2 regions of the Faecalimonas umbilicata genome follow, and region 2 is predicted to be linked to the other one. Evidence: riboswitches for the same ligand, from Rfam matches in the RefSeq annotation. Region 2 holds a riboswitch; the other holds the start of a gene.
What was found. A riboswitch is a leader RNA that binds a small molecule or an ion and turns the genes downstream of it on or off. The one in region 2 is predicted to bind glycine.

Region 1: it holds a riboswitch for glycine, as region 2 does, so the genes downstream of both, ACGG81_RS08890 (GrdX family protein) here and ACGG81_RS03055 (PTS sugar transporter subunit IIC) in region 2, are expected to answer to the same signal.

What each region holds. Positions count from the first base shown of each region.
Region 1 is NZ_AP031411.1:1,853,331-1,864,350, forward strand. It holds gene ACGG81_RS08850 (NAD-dependent deacetylase) at 1-389, opposite strand, end outside; gene grdD (glycine/sarcosine/betaine reductase complex component C subunit alpha) at 607-1,758, opposite strand; gene grdC (glycine/sarcosine/betaine reductase complex component C subunit beta) at 1,772-3,307, opposite strand; gene grdA (glycine/sarcosine/betaine reductase complex selenoprotein A) at 3,452-3,925, opposite strand; gene trxA (thioredoxin TrxA) at 4,065-4,382, opposite strand; gene trxB (thioredoxin-disulfide reductase) at 4,407-5,354, opposite strand; gene grdB (glycine reductase complex selenoprotein B) at 5,383-6,687, opposite strand; gene ACGG81_RS08885 (glycine/sarcosine/betaine reductase component B subunit) at 6,707-7,990, opposite strand; gene ACGG81_RS08890 (GrdX family protein) at 8,115-8,495, opposite strand; glycine riboswitch at 8,596-8,704, opposite strand; gene ACGG81_RS08895 (sodium:alanine symporter family protein) at 8,726-10,120, opposite strand; gene purB (adenylosuccinate lyase) at 10,554-11,020, opposite strand, start outside.
Region 2 is NZ_AP031411.1:597,807-608,826, reverse strand. It holds gene ACGG81_RS03075 (TM1266 family iron-only hydrogenase system putative regulator) at 1-151, shown strand, start outside; gene hydE ([FeFe] hydrogenase H-cluster radical SAM maturase HydE) at 169-1,254, shown strand; gene hydG ([FeFe] hydrogenase H-cluster radical SAM maturase HydG) at 1,305-2,726, shown strand; gene hydF ([FeFe] hydrogenase H-cluster maturation GTPase HydF) at 2,813-4,030, shown strand; gene ACGG81_RS03055 (PTS sugar transporter subunit IIC) at 4,243-5,256, opposite strand; glycine riboswitch at 5,344-5,463, opposite strand; glycine riboswitch at 5,464-5,558, opposite strand; gene sdaAB (L-serine ammonia-lyase, iron-sulfur-dependent subunit beta) at 5,873-6,541, shown strand; gene sdaAA (L-serine ammonia-lyase, iron-sulfur-dependent, subunit alpha) at 6,553-7,428, shown strand; gene ACGG81_RS03040 (Lrp/AsnC family transcriptional regulator) at 7,546-8,007, opposite strand; gene ACGG81_RS03035 (aspartate ammonia-lyase) at 8,298-9,683, shown strand; gene ACGG81_RS03030 (NAD-dependent protein deacylase) at 9,812-10,552, opposite strand; gene ACGG81_RS03025 (MarR family winged helix-turn-helix transcriptional regulator) at 10,558-11,019, opposite strand.

The DNA of each region.
Region 1 (11,020 bases), 1.3 Mb from region 2:
CAATAATGCTCGCAAATATTTCCATGCAGTTCAATCACATTTTTACAGCCTGCTCTTGTCGGAAGGTGATAAACTCTTCTTGTGATCACAGTATCGATCAGACCCTTCTTTTCTAAAGCTGCGAGAGCATAAAATCCTTCTCCCGGCGGCTTTTCTAATTGCGGGAGCATCTCATTTCGATAGAATTCATAGAATAACTCTTTTCTTGTAGAAAATAGTGAACTACTGAAAAGTTCCTCCGCAGAATACCTATATTTCTTCTCGATATCGTAGCTTTCCTGACTGTCGCGAATCAACATATAATCGCTTTCTAGAACCATTCCATTTCCGCTTAAAACGACAGTATATTTGCTTTCCTTCAAAATGTCCATCAATCTTTCTACGGTCATACAATATCCCCCACTTTCGTTTTTATTAGAGATATTGTAACATTTATTTTCATCTATTTCAATAAATAGACATTTGTTTCTTATAATTTATAATTATTTCATTAATTTTCAGTTTTTATCTTCATTGTTTTCCATTCACCTTATATAAAACCGAAAAAAGAAAGCATCCCACACGGAAATGCTTTCTCTTTCTATAACTAAATACTTAGAGGCTTAATTAATTGATATAACCTGCTTTTTTCAGTTCTTCTTCTGCTTTTGCAAGATTTGCATCAGATACACGGATGATAGGTCCTGTACAACCCATTCCACTTTCTGCATAAATATTAATCTTCCAGAGTGCTTTTACAGCATCTTCAAGATCCATTACTTCGATACCTGGAATCTGTGCTGTAACAATCTCCTTCGGAGGTTCTTTTACTTCCTCTTCAGCTGCTGCTGGTTTTGCTACAGTTTTGTATTTGTTAAGGATATCATTGAATCCAGCTTTTTTCACTGCTGCAAATTCATCTTTTGCAACTTCAAATACTTTTCCACGTACAAGCTGTGCTGCATAACGAATCGCATTTGCGATAACAGGAGCACCGGAAGCACGGGAAACGATCATAACAAGCTGTTCGTATCCTTCACCGATACCTGGTCCATATCCAAATCCTGTTGCTTCAAAACTTCCTCCTGTATTGAAAGAAGAAAGCATCTTCACAAGGATATTACCTGTAAGAGAATCTGTAACCATGATATCTGGAGAAGCCTGAAGTACATCATTACCTCTCATCACACATCCACCGTCAGCTCTTCCTGACTCTGCAAATGTAATATCATATCCGTTGCTCTGAAGCTCTTTTAAAGCTTTCTCAGTCTGACGAGCGCCATCTACATTTAAGATACCAACAGATGGGTTCTTTTTCCCGCAAGCTTTTGCTGCGATTACACCGTAGATTGCATTTTTAATCATACCTTCGATACGATCTGTACTGGATGTACCTGTTGTATTTGCAATAAACATTTCTTTTGCAGTTGCAGGTGTTACACAACGTCCAACAGTAGAAACACCGATTGGGAATGGGAAATGCATTGTTACTGCCGCATCCACTTCTTTATTTTTCAGCATTTCTTCCATCTTATCGTGGCCTTCTTCATCGTTAGCCACTTTGACTGTTGTAACTCCTTCTGCTTCTAATGTACCGATGTAGTACACATCGATTCCATCCTTTGCAGCCTCAATTGCTGCAGCCATGGAGTTTTCTTCTCCGTGTTCGCTTCCCATACCTGTAAGAGCGATTTTAGGACGTTTGCCAAAGCTTCCTGTCTCCAGTCCCTGAGCAATCTCCATAAAAGTGGAAGCAATCATTTTTTCTATATTTGCCATTTTGTCCACCTCTCTATTCTGCTGCCATAAGAGTTTCTGCAAAATCTTTCATTGCTTTTGCGATCAATCCTTTTACTTCTTCTTCAGAAACACCAGAATTGTCTTCTGCACCTGTGTTTGCCTGAATTACAAATGAAACACCATCAAAAAGGTTTGTCATACGGCCAAGGAATAAGCTTCCTTTACCAACGATCATAGCATTTTTGATCTTACCTGCTTTGATATCTTCTACTGCAAATCCGATGTACGGAACACCTGAAGGGATATGTCCCTGAGTCGGAGCCCAACCTGTCAGACCATGTTTTGCTGCAAATCCTGGCATATCTTTCTTCTCAAGATCACCTTTTTTAACAGCTAAAGCAGCGATCATCTTATAGTTAGCTAACGGAACATCACCAGCTCCTGCAGGTTTTGTAATATCTGGGTTCTGCATTTCTGGAGAGTATTTGTCAATATCTGTAATCTTTAATCCTACTCTTGCAAGAGGATCAGCTACAAGACTTCCGATTACGTTCTGTGGAGCAGATCCTGTACCAACTGTATGACGTCCTAAGATGTCAAGGTTGATTTCTGGGCTAACACCATCATTTTCTGCGATGATTACACAGAATCCTGCAAGACAGTCTTCTAAGATTGGAAGACCTTTCTTCACATGGTCTTTTCCGTTCATACCAAGTTTTGCTGTACATCCACCAGCTGTTACAGCTACACATTTGTAAGCACCTGATTTTACAAGAGCTGCTGCTTCAATTAAAGCATGTGAAGGACCAGCACAGAATCCACGTGAGTCAGAACCTGTTGCATTCATAAGTCCAGCAACTTCTGCTGCAGCTTTTGCAAAGTTTCCACCACCACGCTGATTCATATCACCACAAGCTTCTTCTGCACAGTCGATAACGTACTCGATATCTCCTGCATCGATTCCTGTGTTTCTTACAGCATATAATAAAGCAAGTACACTTGTAGCTTTGCTCATCATGTTTTCATGCATTACATGAGCAGAAAGGTTCACATCGATATCATGTGCTCTCTTCACACAACCAACTAATTTGCCAGCGATGTAAAGTCCTTCTGCATGTTCTTCGTTTACCAGATGCTCAACTTCACTAAGTTCTACACCTTCTTCTACTTTTGCTGCGATTGCTTCTGTAATAATTGGATTAGAAACAAATGCTTCTTTTGTTGCTGCAACAAATTCTTTGTCTAATTTTACAACTTCAAACATATCACATGTCTGAACTAAAAGAAGGAATTCGTTCTCTGGCATAATCTCACCGTATTTACCAAATCTCTCTGCGCCTTCTTTTACTTTATCATAGTAAGGGAACTCTACTTCTGCGAGTTCATCCGGATGTGCGTTTCCAATATATACCTGGTTTGGCCAGTAGTTTACACATTCTTCGTAAGAACGAAGATGACTTTCAAGTTCTTTTAAGTATTCAGATTCTGGGTTCACAACTCTCTCTGTTGTCTGAGTTGTTCCATTATACACTACCATCTGTGGAGTATGTGCCAGTACATAGCTGGCTCCTTTAATTACACTGTTCATTTGAAGGTTCCACCTTTCTTTTAGATGTTTAAAATGAGAATTTTTTATATATACTAAAAATAAAGGGTGATGAAGTAAGCATTTACTCCATCACCCGTAGAAAACCCAAAATCAAATCAGATTTTCGTTATAAATACTTATCTTCTATAAATATTTACAAAATTGTTCACGAATAGATGACATCTCGCTTACGATATCATCAACGTCAAGTACCATTTCCATCATACCTACCTGCTCATCGTAAACAGCTTCATCGAATTCTTCTTTCAATTCTGGTTCACATACATGATATACCGTGAGTCCTAACTCGACCCCTGTCAATGGTCCTGCGAATGTTGGGTCACCAGCAGTAACTGTCTCAGCAGCTAATCCTGCTGCCTCTCCTTCTGCTGCTCCAACGAGTACTACTAAATTCTCTGCACCGAATTCGTCTGCAAAGTCTTTAACTCTTTTCTGATTCTCAAGATCCATTGCACCTGCGCTAGTTCAGACGAAGCATTCAGTTGAAGAAAAAACTACTTCTCCACCGGCTGTCTTAACACATTCTGCAATAGCTGGTCCTGGCACACCATCACGGTCGCCAATGATAATTACTTTTTTTCCATCTAAAATTGCCATGGCTTTTTCTCCTTCCTTTCATTTTACTTTTAGTATAAATTTATAGTTGGAATGCTTTCACACTCCCGCAAAAGCCTGTTCGGCTTTGTACGCATTAAGTATACATGCTTTTTCTAAAAAATACAAATAGATTTTCTAATTAGATGTATTTTTTGATCATAGCTTCAATATTAGCTTCTGTAGCGTCATCTTTTACAAGTTCTTCTACTTTTTCTCCGTCTTTGTAAATAGCCATAACAGGAAGTCCTAAGATTTTCTGTCCAATAGCAAGACGACGAGCTTTTGTTGTATTCAGAGATGTGAATTTTAATTTATCTCCGTACTGATCTGCCATAGAGTGTACGAATGGCATTAATGCCTGGCATGGTACACATCCATCACCAAAGAAATCGACGAATACGTATCCTTCTGCTTCTAATACTTCTGCCTGAAATGTATTTTTATCTACTTCTAACATTTTACATGCCCTCCTTGTGAAAAATTATTCCATTTCGTTAATGTATTTCTCGCACTGTGTAGTAGCGATTGCTCCGTCTGCAGCAGCTGTAACTACCTGACGAAGACTCTTCACACGAACATCACCTGCTGCAAATACGCCTGGGATATTTGTCTTCATATTATCATCTGTTGGAATGTATCCTCTTTCATCAAGTTCAAGACCTTTTCCTTCGAAGATCTTTGTGCTTGGTAATGTTCCGATAAATCCGAATACACCAAACATTCCGTCTTCTTCATCGGCAACGATCTTTGTGAGCTCTCCAGTTTTTACATTCTTAACTGTCATTTCAGAAAGGATTCCATCTCCTCCAACTTCCTCTACAACAGTATCCCACATAAAGTGAAGTTTCGGGTTCTTGAATGCTTTTTCCTGAATAGATTTTGCTGCACGAAGTTCATCACGTCTGTGGATGATTGTAACTTTTCTTGCGAATTTTGTAAGGTACATAGCTTCTTCAACAGCTGAGTCGCCGCCACCTACTACATATACTTCAAAATCTTCGAAGAAGTTCGCATCACATGTAGCACAGTAGGAAACACCTTTTCCCATGAATTCTTTTTCACCTTTGCATCCAATTGGTCTTGCAAAAGCACCTGTAGCAATGATAAGAGTTTTACCGCAGTATTCTCCTTTTGCACTGATCAGTTTCTTCACGTCACCTTCCAGTACAACATCATTGATAACATCTGTTACTCTCTCTACACCGAATTTTTCACACTGCTCTGTCATTCTGGCGATCAGAGATGGGCCACTTTCACCCTCAACAATCTGTCCAGGATAGTTTTCAATCTCATCTGTAATAGCAATCTGTCCACCGTCTTTACCTTTTTCTACGATTAATACAGACATTCTTGCTCTTCCTGCGTACAGACCTGCTGCTAAACCAGCAGGACCTGCACCCAGGATCACTACGTCATAAATTTTGCTCATAACGCTGTTCTCCTTCTTTCTTGTAGAATTATTCGAAAATTGTCTGATCTTCTACTTCTGTCTGAAGAGCTACAAGAGCCTTCTCAACTAATTCTCTACGTAATTTATATTCCTCTTCCTTCTCTAAAGCAGGATTTCCAAGTGGATGTGGAATAGCAATTGTAGGAACGATTCTGTTAGCACCAACTGTCATAGAAATTGGTGTTACTGTACACATGTGTACTACTGGAAGTCCAGCAGCTTCTACACCTTTAACCATCGTTGCACCGCAACGTGTACAAGTACCTCAAGTAGAAGTCAGGATAACTGCGTCAACTCCATCTGCTTTCAGTTTCTGAGCAAATTCATCTGCAAATGCTTTTGAAGATGCTACTGCAGTACCGTTACCAACTGTTGTGTAGAATTTATTGTGTAATTTTCCGATGATTCCTTCTTTTTCCATATCGCGGAGAACGTCAACCGGAAGAACACGGTCAGCATCTTCATTAGCGTATACTGGGTCGTATCCACCATGAGCTGTCTCGTATGTTTCTTCTGTTAAATCCATAACTCCTGTGATATCGTACTCACCATAGTGAGAAGCGTTTGAAGATTCGATATGATCTGGATTTCCTTTCGGAACAATACCACCAGATGTTACTAAAGCGATTGTAGCTTTAGAAAGATCTTTTACAGCTGGGTTTGGAGCTACTCTGTCGAATGCCGGCATTGGGTATTCTGTTGTGTATGGCTTATCAGCTAATTTTGCAAGTAACATATCTACTGCACGTCTAGAACCACGTTTTTCTTCAAAGAAGTTTACACGTACTCCGTTTGGCATGTAGTTATCCTGGCAAGATGCACCGATTGCTTCTTTTTTAGCTAATTTAAGAGCTAATGGAGCCATTTTCTTAACGGCATCTCTAGCACCTGCTGCATTGTTCTTTGTAGGTACTGTATATACTTTGTTTTTGAACATATCAGCACCTGGGTTTTCTACGTACATACCTGTTACTGCAGGAATTCCTAATTCTTCCTGAACAGCGTCACAGATTGTACCACAAGCTACACCGTAACGTCCAGCGTTGAAAGCTGGTCCAGCGATAAATACATCTGGATTTAACTCTTTTACCCATGCTAAAATTGTTGCTTTTGCTTCTTCAAGATTTTCGTTGAAGTAAGAGTCACCACATACGATTGTAGAAATAATCTCTGCTTCATCTTTGAAAGCTGCTTTGAAAGCTGCCCCAGGTCCCATTACTTCACCATCGTGACGTTCAGCTGGGATGTGAGCTTTTTCTTCTCCACCGATCTGTGCGAAGAACTGGTTGATATAATGTACTACTTTAATCATTATGTTTTTTCCTCCTTCCCTATCTTGCACTTAAGTAACCGAAACCTGTTTCGTTTGTTGCACCAGTAATTGCCTGGATTTCAACTTCAATTGTTCCATCTTCACGTAAGCTGTGTTCGTTACCACCAGCGATTGTGTTCACGTAATCTAATGTTCCGATCACTTTGTCAAGTTTTGGAAGCACGATTACCTGGTTAGCATTTCCGCCTGTGATTACTGCGTCAGCTGCTACGTCAGCATCTGCTAATGACTGAGATTTTCCATCACGTCCAGCGTATTCGTCAGTAATGATTACTGTCTTAACACCTTCTGCTTCGATTTTCTTACAGTTCATGATAAGGTCTGTATCTGGGTTACCGAAACCTTCCTGAGATAATACGATACCATCAAGATCTAATAAACGGCAAAGTTTAGCTGTCCAGTCTGATGAGCGCTGCTTATCAGCAAGGTATACGTTTTCGTTTGTAATAATATGGCAAACAAAGTTTAATGTTTTACCGTGTTCTTCAAATAAATCATGTACAACACCATTGTTTTCATGTACATATGTAGGGTTCTTATCACATGCAGATACACAGTTACCAGATACGATAGCACCGTCCATAATTTCTGTTGGTGTCATAATTGTAGATAATGTTTTCTTAGCATCTACTCCGTATACATATGTATCGTGAAGTAATCCCTGAGACTGTAACATCTGAACATATGCTACTCTTGGAAGTCCTGGGAATTTTTCAGCACCTTCCATAACTCCATATGTTTCAAATACTTCTGTTTTATCTGGTGTCAGTTCACGAGCTAACTCTCCAAGGTAAACAGCTACTCTGAATCCTGCAAATCTTACAGCTGGCTCATAATCGTGCTGTTTGATTCCTTCTACAGGTTCACATACAACAACTAAGTTGTTTAATTTTGAGAATGGTGTATATTCTGCACCTGGGCCTGTCATATCGATGATACCTTCCTGGAAACCAACGATCTTACCTGCTGTAACAACAGCCATACCTTTGAGTGCATATGTTTTACCTTCACCAACTGTATCCACCTTGCTGATTACACCTGGGAAAATTCCTCCACGACCTTCAACTTTTACACGTGGCTCGATAACATCTTTTACAGGTGTGATTCTTACGCTCTCACCCGGTCTTGCAATATCAAGCTTGCAGTCTTTAATTCTTTCGTCCTCAAGAACGATTGCTTTTACAGCTTCTTCATCAACATAAAGTACGCCATCTTCGATTTTAGACTCTGGTCCAAACTGAATGTCTTTAATGTTAATGTGACCTAATTCTAATCTTCTCACTGTAAATTCCCTCCTTTATTGTGTTTAGTTATATATGCTCTAAGTACCTTAACGTACTATTACAGCCAATGTCATTGAATTTTTCATTTTCTCTTGCTATTCAATCCCATCTGCGATTCTTTTTTTAAAAAATCGCAGACGGAATTGCACTCTCAATCAATTTCAAATCCACCACTTGAAAATCTTCATAGACTTCCGGTGCATACTTATCTGATTTAAACTGAAATTTTTTACAAGACTGAATCGCATACTCAATAATCTCCATAGACCGCGGATCCAGCTTTTCTTTCTTTTCTGACACCATAATCGATTTATACGGTGTTTCATTCGGCTTCACACTTCCAGACAGCGGATGTGTCAGAAGCTCATACCCTTCATAAATATAGTTTCTTACTTTTCTAAGTATCTCCTCATAGGAGCACTCTACGAACTCAATATGATATTCATTTTCTAATGTTTCTTTTACTAAGGGATTGTTTGTTACTATCTTAAATGCTTTTTTCATGTTCTCACCTTGTTGTTAAAAAAAGGACGGCTTTCGTAACTGTTGCTACCAAGTCGTCCTTTCTGTTCTTTTCTGACATTACGTCCAAGTCCAGAATATGGTCCATTTCTCACTCCTTTTGCCTGAAAGTTTCACCAGTTAATTGACCGTTACCTGGTTTGCATCTTCGGCGGTTTCCTGTTTCAGAAACGCTCTCACAAGAAATATCTTCCCATCTTCTTTTCCAATATTTATTTTTTCTTCATCTGTTTTGGCTTGAAGTTATTAAAGTAATCTTTGTGTACTTCTTTTACTACCTTACTCAGTGCAAACAGACCGATAATATTCGGAATTACCATTGCACTGTTGAAGCAGTCTGCCATGTTCCAGATTAAATCAACTTTTACTGCTGATCCTGCTACGATACATACCGCCACAAGAATCGCATATACTTTCACTGCTTTTGATCCAAATAAGTACTTGATATTTGCTTCACCGAAGAAATACCATCCGATGATTGTAGAAAATGCGAAGAAGAACATACAGATTGCAATGAAAACTTCTCCAAATTTTCCAAATACGCTTGCAAATCCAGCCTGTGTAAGAGCTGTTCCTGTGAAAGCTGCTCCTGTCAATGGATCTGTCTGTCCTACCATACCACTTGTAAGGATTACAAGTGCTGTTAAAGTCAGAACAACAAATGTATCAATAAACACACCCATCATAGCAACAAAACCTTGTTCTACAGGATGATCTACCTTTGCAACTGCATGTGCATGTGGTGTAGATCCCATACCTGCTTCATTTGAGAACAATCCACGTCCAACACCTCTTGCAAGTGCTCTAGATACTGTCCAACCAAGAACTCCACCGCCGATTGCCTGCGGATTGAAAGCTCCTACGAAGATATCGTGAAATGCCTTCGGAATCATATTTCCGTTACAGATGATGACAATCAATGCACCCACAATGTAGAATGCTGCCATGATCGGGACGATCTTTTCTGTCAAGGAAGCGATTCTTGAAATACCACCCACAAAGACAAACAACGAAATAGCTGCGATAATAATACCGATAATCCATGGATTAATTCCAAATGCTGTTCCGAATGCATCTCCAATGGAGTTAGACTGTACTGCATTTCCCATAAAGCCTAATGCAAAGATAATGAGTACTGCAAATGTTGCTGCAAGAATCTTACCGAATTTTCCGGTAAATGCTGCTCTGATGTAGTATACAGGACCTCCGGTAACTGTTCCGTCATCTCCGACCTGTTTGTACTTCTGAGCCATAAGTGCTTCCGCATAAATTGTTGCCATTCCTAAGAAAGCACTTACCCACATCCAGAAAATTGCTCCAGGACCACCCATAGCGATTGCTGTTGCTGCTCCCGCAAGGTTACCTGTACCTACTTGTGCCGCGATAGCTGTTGCTAACGCCTGGAAGGAAGACATTCCTTCTTTTCCGGCTTTGTCGCTTTTTTTGAAGAGACCTCCAAAAGTACGCTTCCAGCCTTCTCCGAATCCTCTTACCTGAATGAAGCCAAGATTAAATGTGAACCAAAGTCCAGCACCTACCAAAACTACAATCAAGATTTTGTCTGCTAGTACACCTTGAATGGCTACTACTAAATCATTCAGACTCAAACAAATCCCTCCTCACGCACCGTTTTTCGGTGGTTTTATTGAATATCTCTTATGTCATATATATTACATGATGAGCGGGATTATTTCAACTCTTTTTATGCATTTTACACATCTTTGTTCAGATTTTTACACATTTTTAGGTGTTTATTTATATCTTCTATATATGAACTTTGTTTTTTATTTATTTTGCATATTTCATTATATCTTATTTTGTTCATTTTGTCTATTGTCTTTTTTCATCTTTTGAAATCTTAGTCAAATTTTTGTCAATTTGCTAGTTTTCGACAGAAAACAAACCGCTTTCGACAAAAAACCTACGAAAAAAGACGAATGTCCGTTTGGCATTCGTCTCTTTTCTTTCTATACAAAATATCTATTTATTGCAATTGTTACAATATTTCTTCTACTTCCACACTTACAGCGCTATCGTACATTAGACATTGATCTCAGCGGTCATTCCAAGAACTGCTTGATTCTCTTCTAAAACCGGACGGATTACATTCTCAAGGAAGCTTTCTACCTGTTCTTTCGCCCGTCCTGTATATCTGGACGGTTCCATTGTTTGCTGCAATTCTTCCAATGTCATATTAAATGCCGGATCTGCCGCAATTAATTCCAACAAATTATTATCCAGACCTTTTTCCTTTACATTGCGTCCTGCCTCCATAGAAAGTTCGCGAATTCTCTCATGAAGTTCCTGTCTGTCTCCTCCGGCCTTTACTGCATCCATCATAATATTTTCTGTTGCCATAAATGGAAGTTCTGCACGCAGACGCTTTTCAATCACCTTCGGATATACGACAAGTCCATCCACCACATTCAGGCACAGATCCAAAATACCATCTATTGCCAAAAATCCTTCCGGTATGCTAAGCCTTTTGTTTGCAGAATCATCTAAAG
Region 2 (11,020 bases):
AATCCCTTACCGTGAGAAAAGCCTCTCCATCATCAGCATTGCTATGGATGCACCCAACAACGTGATCAGCGCCTTATCTGGGAAAATCGGAATGCTTCCCGGTATTTCCAGCAAGACAATTTATGCAAAGACAACTTCCGCGGAACTTTAAGAAAGGCAGTATTTTCTATGAATAAAATAGCAGAACAAACTTTGATCACCTTGATCGATCAACTGCGTGACACCCATCTCCTCTCGAAAGAAGAGTGGATGTTTCTGATTGAAAACCGCACCCGCGATGTGAGCGAATATCTATTTTCACAGGCACGCGAAGTCAGGCACCAACATTATGGACATGATGTGTATATCCGCGGTCTAATCGAATTTACAAACTATTGCAAAAATGACTGCATCTACTGCGGCATCCGGAAAAGCAACCTAAATGCGTGTCGCTACCGACTGAGTGAAACAGATATCCAAAACTGCTGCCGTACCGGATATGAACTGGGCTTTCGCACCTTTGTCCTTCAAGGCGGAGAAGATGGCTGGTTTACAGATCAAAAAATCATCTCTCTGATCGAGAAGATTAAAACAGACTTTCCGGACTGTGCTATCACACTCTCCATCGGCGAAAAAGAACGAGAAAGTTATCAGGCATTTTTTGATGCTGGGGCGGATCGTTATCTTCTGCGGCACGAAACATATAATTCCACCCACTATGGCAAACTGCATCCACCGGCACTGACCGCCGCCCACCGGCAACGCTGTCTGTATGATCTGAAGGAAATCGGCTATCAGACCGGAACCGGATTTATGGTCGGCTCTCCTTACCAGACTGCCGAGCATCTCGCAGAAGATATGCTGTTTATCCAACAACTGAATCCACATATGGTCGGAATCGGACCTTTTATTCCGCACCATGATACCCCATTTGCCGCACAGCCGGCCGGCACGCTGGAACTGACCTTATTTATGCTCGGACTTCTGCGACTGATGATTCCAAAGCTTCTGCTGCCTTCGACAACTGCGCTTGGAACGATCGATCCAAACGGAAGAGAGCTTGGTATTCTTGCCGGAGCAAATGTCGTTATGCCAAACCTTTCTCCAACCGATGTGCGAAAAGATTATGCGCTCTACGACAACAAAATCTGTACAGGAGATGAAGCTGCTGAATGCCGGCACTGTATGGAAAAGCGGATGGAGAAAATCGGCTACCATGTTGTCGTAGCCCGCGGAGATTCTTTGAATACCGAAACAATCCCACCAGTAAACTAATTGCATGAACTCATGCCAAAACTATCATATTCAAGAGGAGGAACATCACCATGTACGATGTCAGATCAAAAAATCCAGAGGAATTTATCAACCACGAGGAAATTCTGGAAACCCTCTCCTATGCAGAGGCAAACAAACATAACGTGGAACTGATCGACCAGATCATTGCAAAAGCCAAAGAACGAAAAGGGCTCTCCCACCGGGAAGCTGCCGTTCTTCTTGACTGTGATATCGAAGAGAAAAATGAAGAAATTTATGCACTTGCAGAACAGATCAAAAAAGATTTCTACGGAAACCGTATCGTCATGTTTGCGCCGCTCTATCTGTCCAACTACTGTGTCAACGGATGTACTTACTGTCCGTACCATTTAAAGAACAAGCATATCGCAAGAAAGAAACTGACGCAGGAAGAAGTCCGTCAGGAAGTGATCGCGCTCCAGGATCTCGGTCACAAACGTCTGGCGCTGGAGGCCGGGGAAGATCCTGTGAACAATCCGATCGAATATATCCTCGAATGTATTGACACCATCTACAGCATCAAACATAAAAACGGAGAAATCCGCCGTGTCAATGTCAATATTGCGGCAACAACGGTAGAAAATTATCGGAAACTGAAGGCAGCAGGAATTGGAACTTACATTTTATTCCAGGAAACCTATCATAAAAAAAGCTATCTGGAGCTGCATCCGACCGGACCAAAACACGACTATGACTACCATACTACCGCGATGGACCGTGCAATGGAAGCAGGTATTGATGATGTCGGAATCGGTGTGCTGTTCGGTCTTGACAAATACCGCTATGAATTTGCAGGACTTCTGATGCATGCAGAACATCTGGAAGCTGCATACGGTGTGGGTCCTCATACGATCAGTGTGCCGCGCTTATGTCCAGCCGACGATATTGACACAAATGATTTTGACAACGGGATCAACGATGATATTTTTGCAAAACTTGTGGCATGCATCCGCATTGCAGTGCCTTATACCGGCATGATCGTATCTACCCGCGAGAGCCAGAAATCCCGTGAGCGTGTTCTGCACCTTGGAATCTCCCAGATCAGTGGCGGCTCCAAGACAAGTGTAGGCGGATATGCAGAGCCGGAGCCGGAAGAAGAAAACTCTGCACAGTTTGACCTCAGTGATACAAGATCACTCGATGATATTGTCAAGTGGCTGATGGAAATGGGATACATCCCAAGCTTCTGTACTGCCTGCTACCGGGAAGGCCGCACCGGCGACCGTTTCATGTCTCTTTGCAAATCCGGTCAGATCCAGAACTGCTGCCAGCCAAATGCACTGATGACACTGAAAGAATATCTGACAGACTATGCTTCTCCTGCGACAAAAGAAGTCGGAGAAAAACTGATTTTAAAAGAACTGGAGCAGATTCCAAATGAGAACGTACGCGCAATCGTTATTGACCATCTACGCGCGATTGAAGAAGAAAATCGGAGAGATTTCCGTTTCTAACATCTCTCAAACGTACCGCTTTGGTCACTGATACTTTTTCTTTGTAACACGATACTCTACTTATCATGGAAAGGACTGTAACTGACATGAGTTTAAATGCAACCCCTTCCTCTGAACGCCTACATATCGGAATCTTCGGGAAACGAAATGCCGGAAAATCCAGCCTGATCAACGCACTGACCGGTCAGAATCTCGCAATCGTCTCCGACATCAAAGGGACAACAACGGATCCGGTATTAAAATCCATGGAGCTTCTCCCGCTTGGTCCTGTCGTACTCATCGACACTCCGGGACTTGATGACCACGGACCACTCGGAGAGCTGCGCGTTCAGAAGACCTACCAAATGTTAAATAAGACCGATATTGCCATCCTTGTTGTGGATGGCACCATCGGGATGACGGAGGAAGATCTCGCTCTTCTGGAACAGATCCAGAAAAAACAGATTCCCTATGTCATCGCATTCAATAAATGTGATCTTTGCCCGACTAGCGAATCCCAGATGCCAGATACGACTACAGACACCTCGAAAAACGGATCAGCTATTTCTATCAGTGCTGCCTCCGGATTTCAGATTTCTGCACTCAAAGACCTGCTCGGCGCAATCCAGCCAAGCGAAGAAACAAAACTTCCGATCGTCAGCGATCTGCTCTCCCCCATGGATCTTGTGATTCTCGTGATTCCGATCGATGCCTCTGCACCAAAGGGACGTCTGATCCTTCCACAGCAGCAGACCATCCGGGATATTTTGGATCATCATGGGCGTGTGCTCTGCGTACAGGATACGGAGCTTCGCCAGACATTAGACGAACTGTCTGTCAAACCACGAATGGTCATCACCGACAGTCAGGCTTTTGCTCAGGTAGACCGACAGACGCCAAAAGATATCCCTCTTACTTCCTTTTCAATCCTGTTTGCAAGGCATAAAGGGAATCTTTCCACTGTCGTAAACGGCGCCCACACTTTGGATTCTATTTCTGACGGAGACAAAATACTGATTTCCGAGGGATGCACGCATCATCGGCAATGCGAAGATATCGGCACTGTGAAACTTCCACGCCTGATTCGCAGCTATACAAACTGTGAACCGGAATTTCACTTTACAAGCGGCACAGAATTTCCAGCTGATCTATCCCCATATAAGCTGATCATCCACTGTGGTGGCTGTATGCTCAATGACCGCGAGATGAAATACCGGATTGCCTGTGCCGAAGATCAGAATGTCCCAATCACAAATTACGGGATTGCGATCGCACAGATGAAAGGGATCCTTTTCCGCAGTATTGAATTATTTGATCTCTCTTAGTATTTTATAGTACAACAAACATCTTTTTCATATTTTGTGCAATACAAAAAGAAGAAACATCGTCGCCTCTCCCCAGAGGTTTCGCGGTTTCTTCTTTTTACATATTTGCCTCTTTTTACTTTATGCCACTTTTCTCCCTATGTTTACGGATTGCAAAAAATAGGCCTGCTCGTTCTGTACGGATTACTTCTCTTCGGTATCTCTCCGATTCCCTATCCTTCCATGTGTGCGTCAGATTCTGCGTAATGCTTTTTGAAAATATGTCCTCCCACATATCCTGCCAAGATCCCGCCTGCTACACCGATAGCTAATGCAAGGATTACTTTTACCGGTGAATTGAACGCAAATGGTGCGATCACTCCCGGAATCGGTGATGCTGTTCCCGGCGCATTACATACAATTCCAAGTAGGGACGCTCCAATACCTGCAATTCCTCCACCAAAGAAATTAGATCCATAAATTGGGATCGGGTGTTTCGTCACAATGTGAGCCTGTGTCAATGGCTCTACCATAACTGCGATCGTACTGCTCTTATCCCCTAATTTGAGCATTTTGAAAATCATTCCGTTTGTAAATGCCCCACCGACACATGCGATACATGCAATTCCCATCGGAAGTCCAGTCAGTCCAAGCATCGCCGTCAACGCCATAGAACTAAGCGGTGAGGTACAGATCATTTTCATCAAGCCTCCGAGCATAAATCCCATCAATACTGGTGACTGATCTGTCGCTGCTGTGATCATAGATCCGATGTGTTCCATCGCTGCATTTACAACTGGATCGGAAATATATGCAATTCCTCTTGCCAGCGGTGCCACACAGAGCGCTCCGACAATCACATCCAGCCCTGTCGGTAAATATTTCTCAAGAAGCGGTGCAACAAATCCAACTACATATCCTGCAATAAATCCCGGTAAAATTCCATATCCTCCCAGCGCTGCCCCCGCAACAACTGCGTATACCGGATTTACTCCCATCATGATCGGCACCATGATCGCTGCTGCAACTCCACCTAAGCTTCCGGCTGTACTTCCTACTTCACCTAGAAAGCTGACTCCCAGTAAGTCACCCGAAATATATCTGTGTACTGCCTCCACAAGAAATGTAGCCACCGCTGCACTTGCCATCCCGGACATCGCCTCTGATCCTTTCGGTGCCTTCATACTAAACAGCGAAAATGCCGCCAGTGTGACTAACAACAACCCTAACCCTGATATTACTGCCATTCTTTTGCCTCCTCTTTCTTTTGCAGTTCCTGTTCCCGGAAAATGCGAACAAAAAAAGACACAGACAAACAAAGCACGCCTATACTTTTGTTCATCTCTGTCCTCGAACCTGAAAGTTTCCTTATGTTTTACTTCAATTATCATTCTTAACTTCCGTATTTCACAAGTTTCTTCTTCGGTACGCATACTCGCGTTCTCCAGAGAGCTCGTCCAAATTCAATCCTTTTGCCTGAGAGCTTTGGTACTCCTTTCCCCTTCGGCGCCACATCGGTTTCCCGTGTAGTCTCTCTCGAATTTATCATCCGACTCTATAAACATATTTACATTCTATATACATGTGATGATACTGTCAATCAATTTCCCCTTCCGCTTCGTCTTTTTGTATATTCTCCATAGTTTTAGCCATCCTATTTTGGTTATTTTGCCATATCCTTTTTGTGCTATCCGACGATTTTTTCACTCTCTTTTTACACTTTTGGAATCTGATCCTCTTTTCTATCCTTGGAACGGTTCCTCGTAATCTCTCAACAAATTCTGCTCCCGGTTCTTTATTTTCCTGCTCCTTTTATGCTATACTATAAATAGTTATGCAAAAAATCTCTCAGGAGGATAGTTTATGAACTTTTTAAGTATATTTGATGTGATCGGCCCTAACATGATCGGTCCTTCCAGTTCACACACGGCTGGCGCCGTATCGATTGCACTTCTCGCAAGAAAAATGTTTCCGGAAGAAGTGAAAAAAGTAACGTTCACCCTTTATGGCTCTTTCGCCAAAACTTACCACGGACATGGAACTGACCGTGCGCTGCTGGGGGGAATTCTCGGTTTTTCTACCGATGATGAACGGATCCGTGATGCGTTTTCCATTGCAACTGAGCGAGGTGTGGAGTACGAATATATCATTGATGAGAAAACGATGACGAATCACCCAAACACTGCCGACATTGATCTTATAGGCGTGACCGGGCATACCTTATCGATCCGCGGCGAATCGATCGGAGGGGGCAAGATGAAAATTGTCCGGATCAACCAGATCGATGTAGAGTTCACGGGAGAATACAGCACCCTCATCGTCAGTCAGACAGACAAACCTGGCGTAGTAGCCCACATTACCCAGTGTCTGAGCGAAGAAAATGTAAATATCGCATTTATGCGTCTCTTCCGCGAGGACAAAGGCGCCAATGCATTTACCGTTGTAGAATCCGATGAGACGATTCCATCGTCTGTATTAGAGAAAATCAAAACACATGAGCATGTATCTGATCTGATGCTCATTCAGATGTAGGAGGAGACATTATGGATTTTTATTCAGGACAAGATTTATTAGATTTATGTCAAAAAGAAAAGATATCAATCTCTTCTGCCATGAAGCAGCGCGAGATTACTATGGGCAGTCTCTCTGCCGAAGAAATTCAGGTAAAACTAGAGACGGTGCTTGCCATCATGAAAGATTCCGTTCATAAGCCTTTAAAAGAACCAGTCCGTTCCATCGGCGGTCTCCTCGGCGGAGAAGCGAAGAAAGTAGCAGATCATTCCTCCTCCCCAAACAGTGTATGTGGTTCTATGCTATCAAAAGCAATTGCTTACAGTATGGCTGTTCTTGAAGTCAATGCTTCCATGGGACTGATCGTTGCAGCACCAACTGCCGGTTCTTCAGGCGTGTTGCCGGGTGTCCTGCTCGCTCTGGAGGAAGTACATGCCCTTCCGGATAACAGCATTTACGACGGTCTTCTAAATGCAAGCGCGATTGGTTATATCTTAATGCGAAATGCCTCTGTCTCCGGTGCGGAAGCCGGATGTCAGGCAGAAGTAGGCGCGGCCTCTGCAATGGCTGCCAGCGCTGTCGTTGAAATCATGGGGGGAACTCCTGAGATGTGTCTTCACGCTGCAAGCTTTGCACTTTCCAATCTACTCGGACTCGTCTGCGACCCAATTGCAGGTCTTGTAGAATCCCCATGCCAAAGCCGGAATGCGATCGGTGTCGCAAATGCGATCACCTGTGCAGAGCTCGCATTAAGTGGTGTGAAACATCCGATTCCATTTGACGAAATGGCAGAAGCTATGCACCGTGTCGGGCAAAGCCTTCCATTCGAACTGCGGGAAACAGCTATGGGCGGATGCGCCGGAACTCCAACCGGATGTGCGCTTGGATGCAGTATTTGCGGAAAATAGAACTAGATTTTCTGAAAAAGGCAGTTACAAAATGATTTTTTCCATTTTGTAACTGCCTCTTCTATTACAGACGCCTTATATATTCTTATTCTTATCTTTTTCTATTCCTTCTGAAGACTATCCTTTTTTCTTCGACTCCTCCTGCTCAAGCGGACCTATACTCCTTGCACTTACAATCGAAGAAAATACGATCTGTGTCTGTGTCTTTCCATATTTCTGAAGCGTTCCAACAAACCGATCTAATTCCATGGTACTTGGAAACAGTACTTTGATCAACATAGAGTAGGCTCCTGTAATATGATTGCACTCTGCCACATTCCGAACCCCCCGGATAAATTTGCAAAATCCATCCTTTTGTTCCGGTTTTAACTCCATATTGATAAATGCAGTAATATGGTATCCCATCTTCACCGGATCTGCGATCATTGTATATCCACAGATGACATTCTCCCGCTCCAATCGCTCTACCCGCGCTGAAACTGCAGGAATAGACAAGTGTACTTCCTGTGCGATTGCCTTCAGTGGTATTCTCGCATTCTTCTGCAGCATATTCATGATCTCTCTGTCTATCTGATCCATCATCCTTCCTCCTTCCTGCCATTATAGAGAACTTCTCAAAGAATTACAATCCTTTCTACTAATTTTGCCAAAAACTTTCTCCTAAATCTTTCTTAAAAAAATAAAGTTTTTATCGTTTCATATTAACATTTCTAACTACTTATACTTTATTTTTTCTTTCTTTTCACACTTTTTCTCTTCTCCTTTTCTCCTTTCTCTGTCCGTGTTATATATAAGTCAGAAGAAATTTGTCTGTAAGTATATGTTACCGGCAGACAGCGTTTTGAAAGAGATTACGGAGGAAAGAAACTATGAAAACAAGATTAGAAGCTGATTCTATAGGTATTTTAGAAGTCCCTGCTGATGCGTATTATGGAGTACAGTCCCTTCGCGCCAAGCACAATTTTCCCATTACAAGCAGACCACTCCATCCGGAGTTTATCAAAAGCATCGTCATTTTAAAGAAGGCTGCCGCACTTACAAATGAAAATGCGGGCGAACTTTCCAGCGAAGTGTCCGAAGCGATCTGCACTGCCTGCGACGAAATTTTAGAGGGGAAACTTTTTGATCAGTTCATCGTAGATGCCATTCAGGGTGGTGCCGGAACTTCTGCAAATATGAATGCTAACGAAGTTATTGCTAATCGTGCTGACGAATTACTTGGCGGAACAAAAGGTTCCTATCAGCATGTACATCCTAATGACCACGTCAATATGGCTCAGTCCACAAATGATATCATTCCAAGCGCCGGAAAACTAACCGTATTAAAACTGCTTGTTCCTCTTTTCAGAGAACTGGAACGGCTTTTGAATGCACTGTTAGAGAAATCAAAGCAATTTGACCACATTTTAAAAATGGGACGTACACAGCTTCAAGATGCTGTGCCGATGCGACTCGGTCAGTCTTTCCATGCTTATGCTTCCGTGATCCAAAGAGATATCCATCGTCTGGAAAACGCTCAGAAAGAAATGTACCGCCTGAATATGGGGGGAACTGCCATTGGAACTGCAATCAATGTCAGCCACTCCTATTTACAGCATATCTGCCCGAAAATTGCAGAACTGACTGGACTTCCGTTCGCATCCGCAGATGACTTGTTTGATGCGACACAGAATCTGGACGGATTTGTGACGGTCTCTTCCTCTCTAAAAACTTGTGCCGTCAACTTATCCAAACTTTGTAATGACCTTCGCCTTCTGAGCAGTGGTCCACGCACTGGTTTTGCCGAAATCACGCTCCCGCCAAAGCAGAACGGTTCCTCGATTATGCCTGGAAAGATCAATCCAGTCATTCCGGAAGTCGTATCTCAGGTCGCATTTAACATTATCGGTAATGACTGCACGATCACGATGGCTGCGGAAGCGGGACAGTTAGAATTAAATGCCTTCGAACCGGTCGTCTTCTATAATTTATTTGAATCGATTGAAACCTTGACATCAGCAGTACAGACTCTGACAGATAACTGTATCCTTGGAATTACCGCAAATGAGAAGCACTGCGAAGAATTAGTCGATGCAAGTGTTGGAATCTCCACTGCATTATGCCCAACGATCGGTTACAAACCTTCTGCTGAGATTGCGAAAGAATCTTTAAAGACTGGAATTCCGGTTCGCAAACTCGTCATCGAAAAAGGGCTTCTATGCCCAAGTGAAGCAGATGTGCTGCTTAATCCATTTACGATGACCGAACCACAATAGTCTTTGCACTCTAGAAAAATATGACACAAAATTATAAGAAGGATTTGGCAAAATTCCAAATCCTTCTTATGTTACATTCTTATATGAAAAAGAATGGAGATATTCCCCGCCAGATGAATCATCTCAATTTACAGCTGAATCTGTGCAAATACTTCCCCGATTGGCCTGCGGATACAAAGATCTGCCTCCACAGTTCTCGCTGTCTCACTTTTATTAATGACCACAAGATATTTTCCACGGAAATAATCAATAAATCCAGCTGCCGGATAAACAACAAGGGATGTTCCCCCGATGATCAGCATATCTGCCTCGCTGATCGCCCGGATCGCACGCCGGATCACACTGCTGTCTAAGCCCTCCTCATACAGAACAACATCCGGCTTAATGATTCCTCCACAGATACATCTCGGAATTCCTTCTGCTTCCTTCACGGTGGCTGCGTCATAGAACTTTCCACATTTCTGACAGTAATTTCTATGAATGCTTCCATGCAGTTCCAGCACCTGTTCACTCCCCGCTTTCTGGTGCAAACCATCGATATTCTGCGTGATCACCGCAGTCAGTTTCCCCACATACTCCAACTGTGCCAGCTTTTCGTGGGCTGGATTCGGCTCCGCCTCCAAAAACATCATTTTCTCCTTATAAAATTCATAAAATGCCTCCGGATTGCGCACAAAGAAACTATGGCTCACAACCTGCTCCGGGGTATACTTATAATTTTGCTGATACAGCCCGTCTGCACTTCGGAAATCAGGAATCCCACTCTCCGTAGATACCCCTGCGCCGCCGAAAAATACAATTTTTTGACTTTCATCGATCATCTTCTGTAACCGCTCTATCTCGTGTCTGCTTTCCTCTTCCACGAGCATTCCTCCTATTCCTTTTTCTCTCCCTGCTCAATCGGATATTCTCTAAAAAATTCCGACAATTTATCCAGTGTCTTTAAAAGCACCGGCAGTTCCTCTTCCCCGAGACAATTGATCACTGCCTCTGTCATCTTCCGGTGGAATTCCTGATGGTGATAAAATGCCCGCTCTCCCTTTTTGGTCAGACGGATATGAACGACACGCCTATCCTGCTCACTCCGCTCTCTGACTGCATATTTCTTATTCACAAGACTGTTCATCGATGTCGTAAGTGATCCTGCGGTAATATTCAGTTTTTTTGCAATCACAGACATCGTACTTCCTTCCCCCAGCCCGATTGCTTCGATGATATGCATGTCATTGTTACTGATATCTTTGTATTCTTCTGTGATGATCGCCTTTTCTTCCAGCTCCCATATTTCATTAAACAAATGAACGAGAACATGATTGATTGTTTCATATGTATTCACT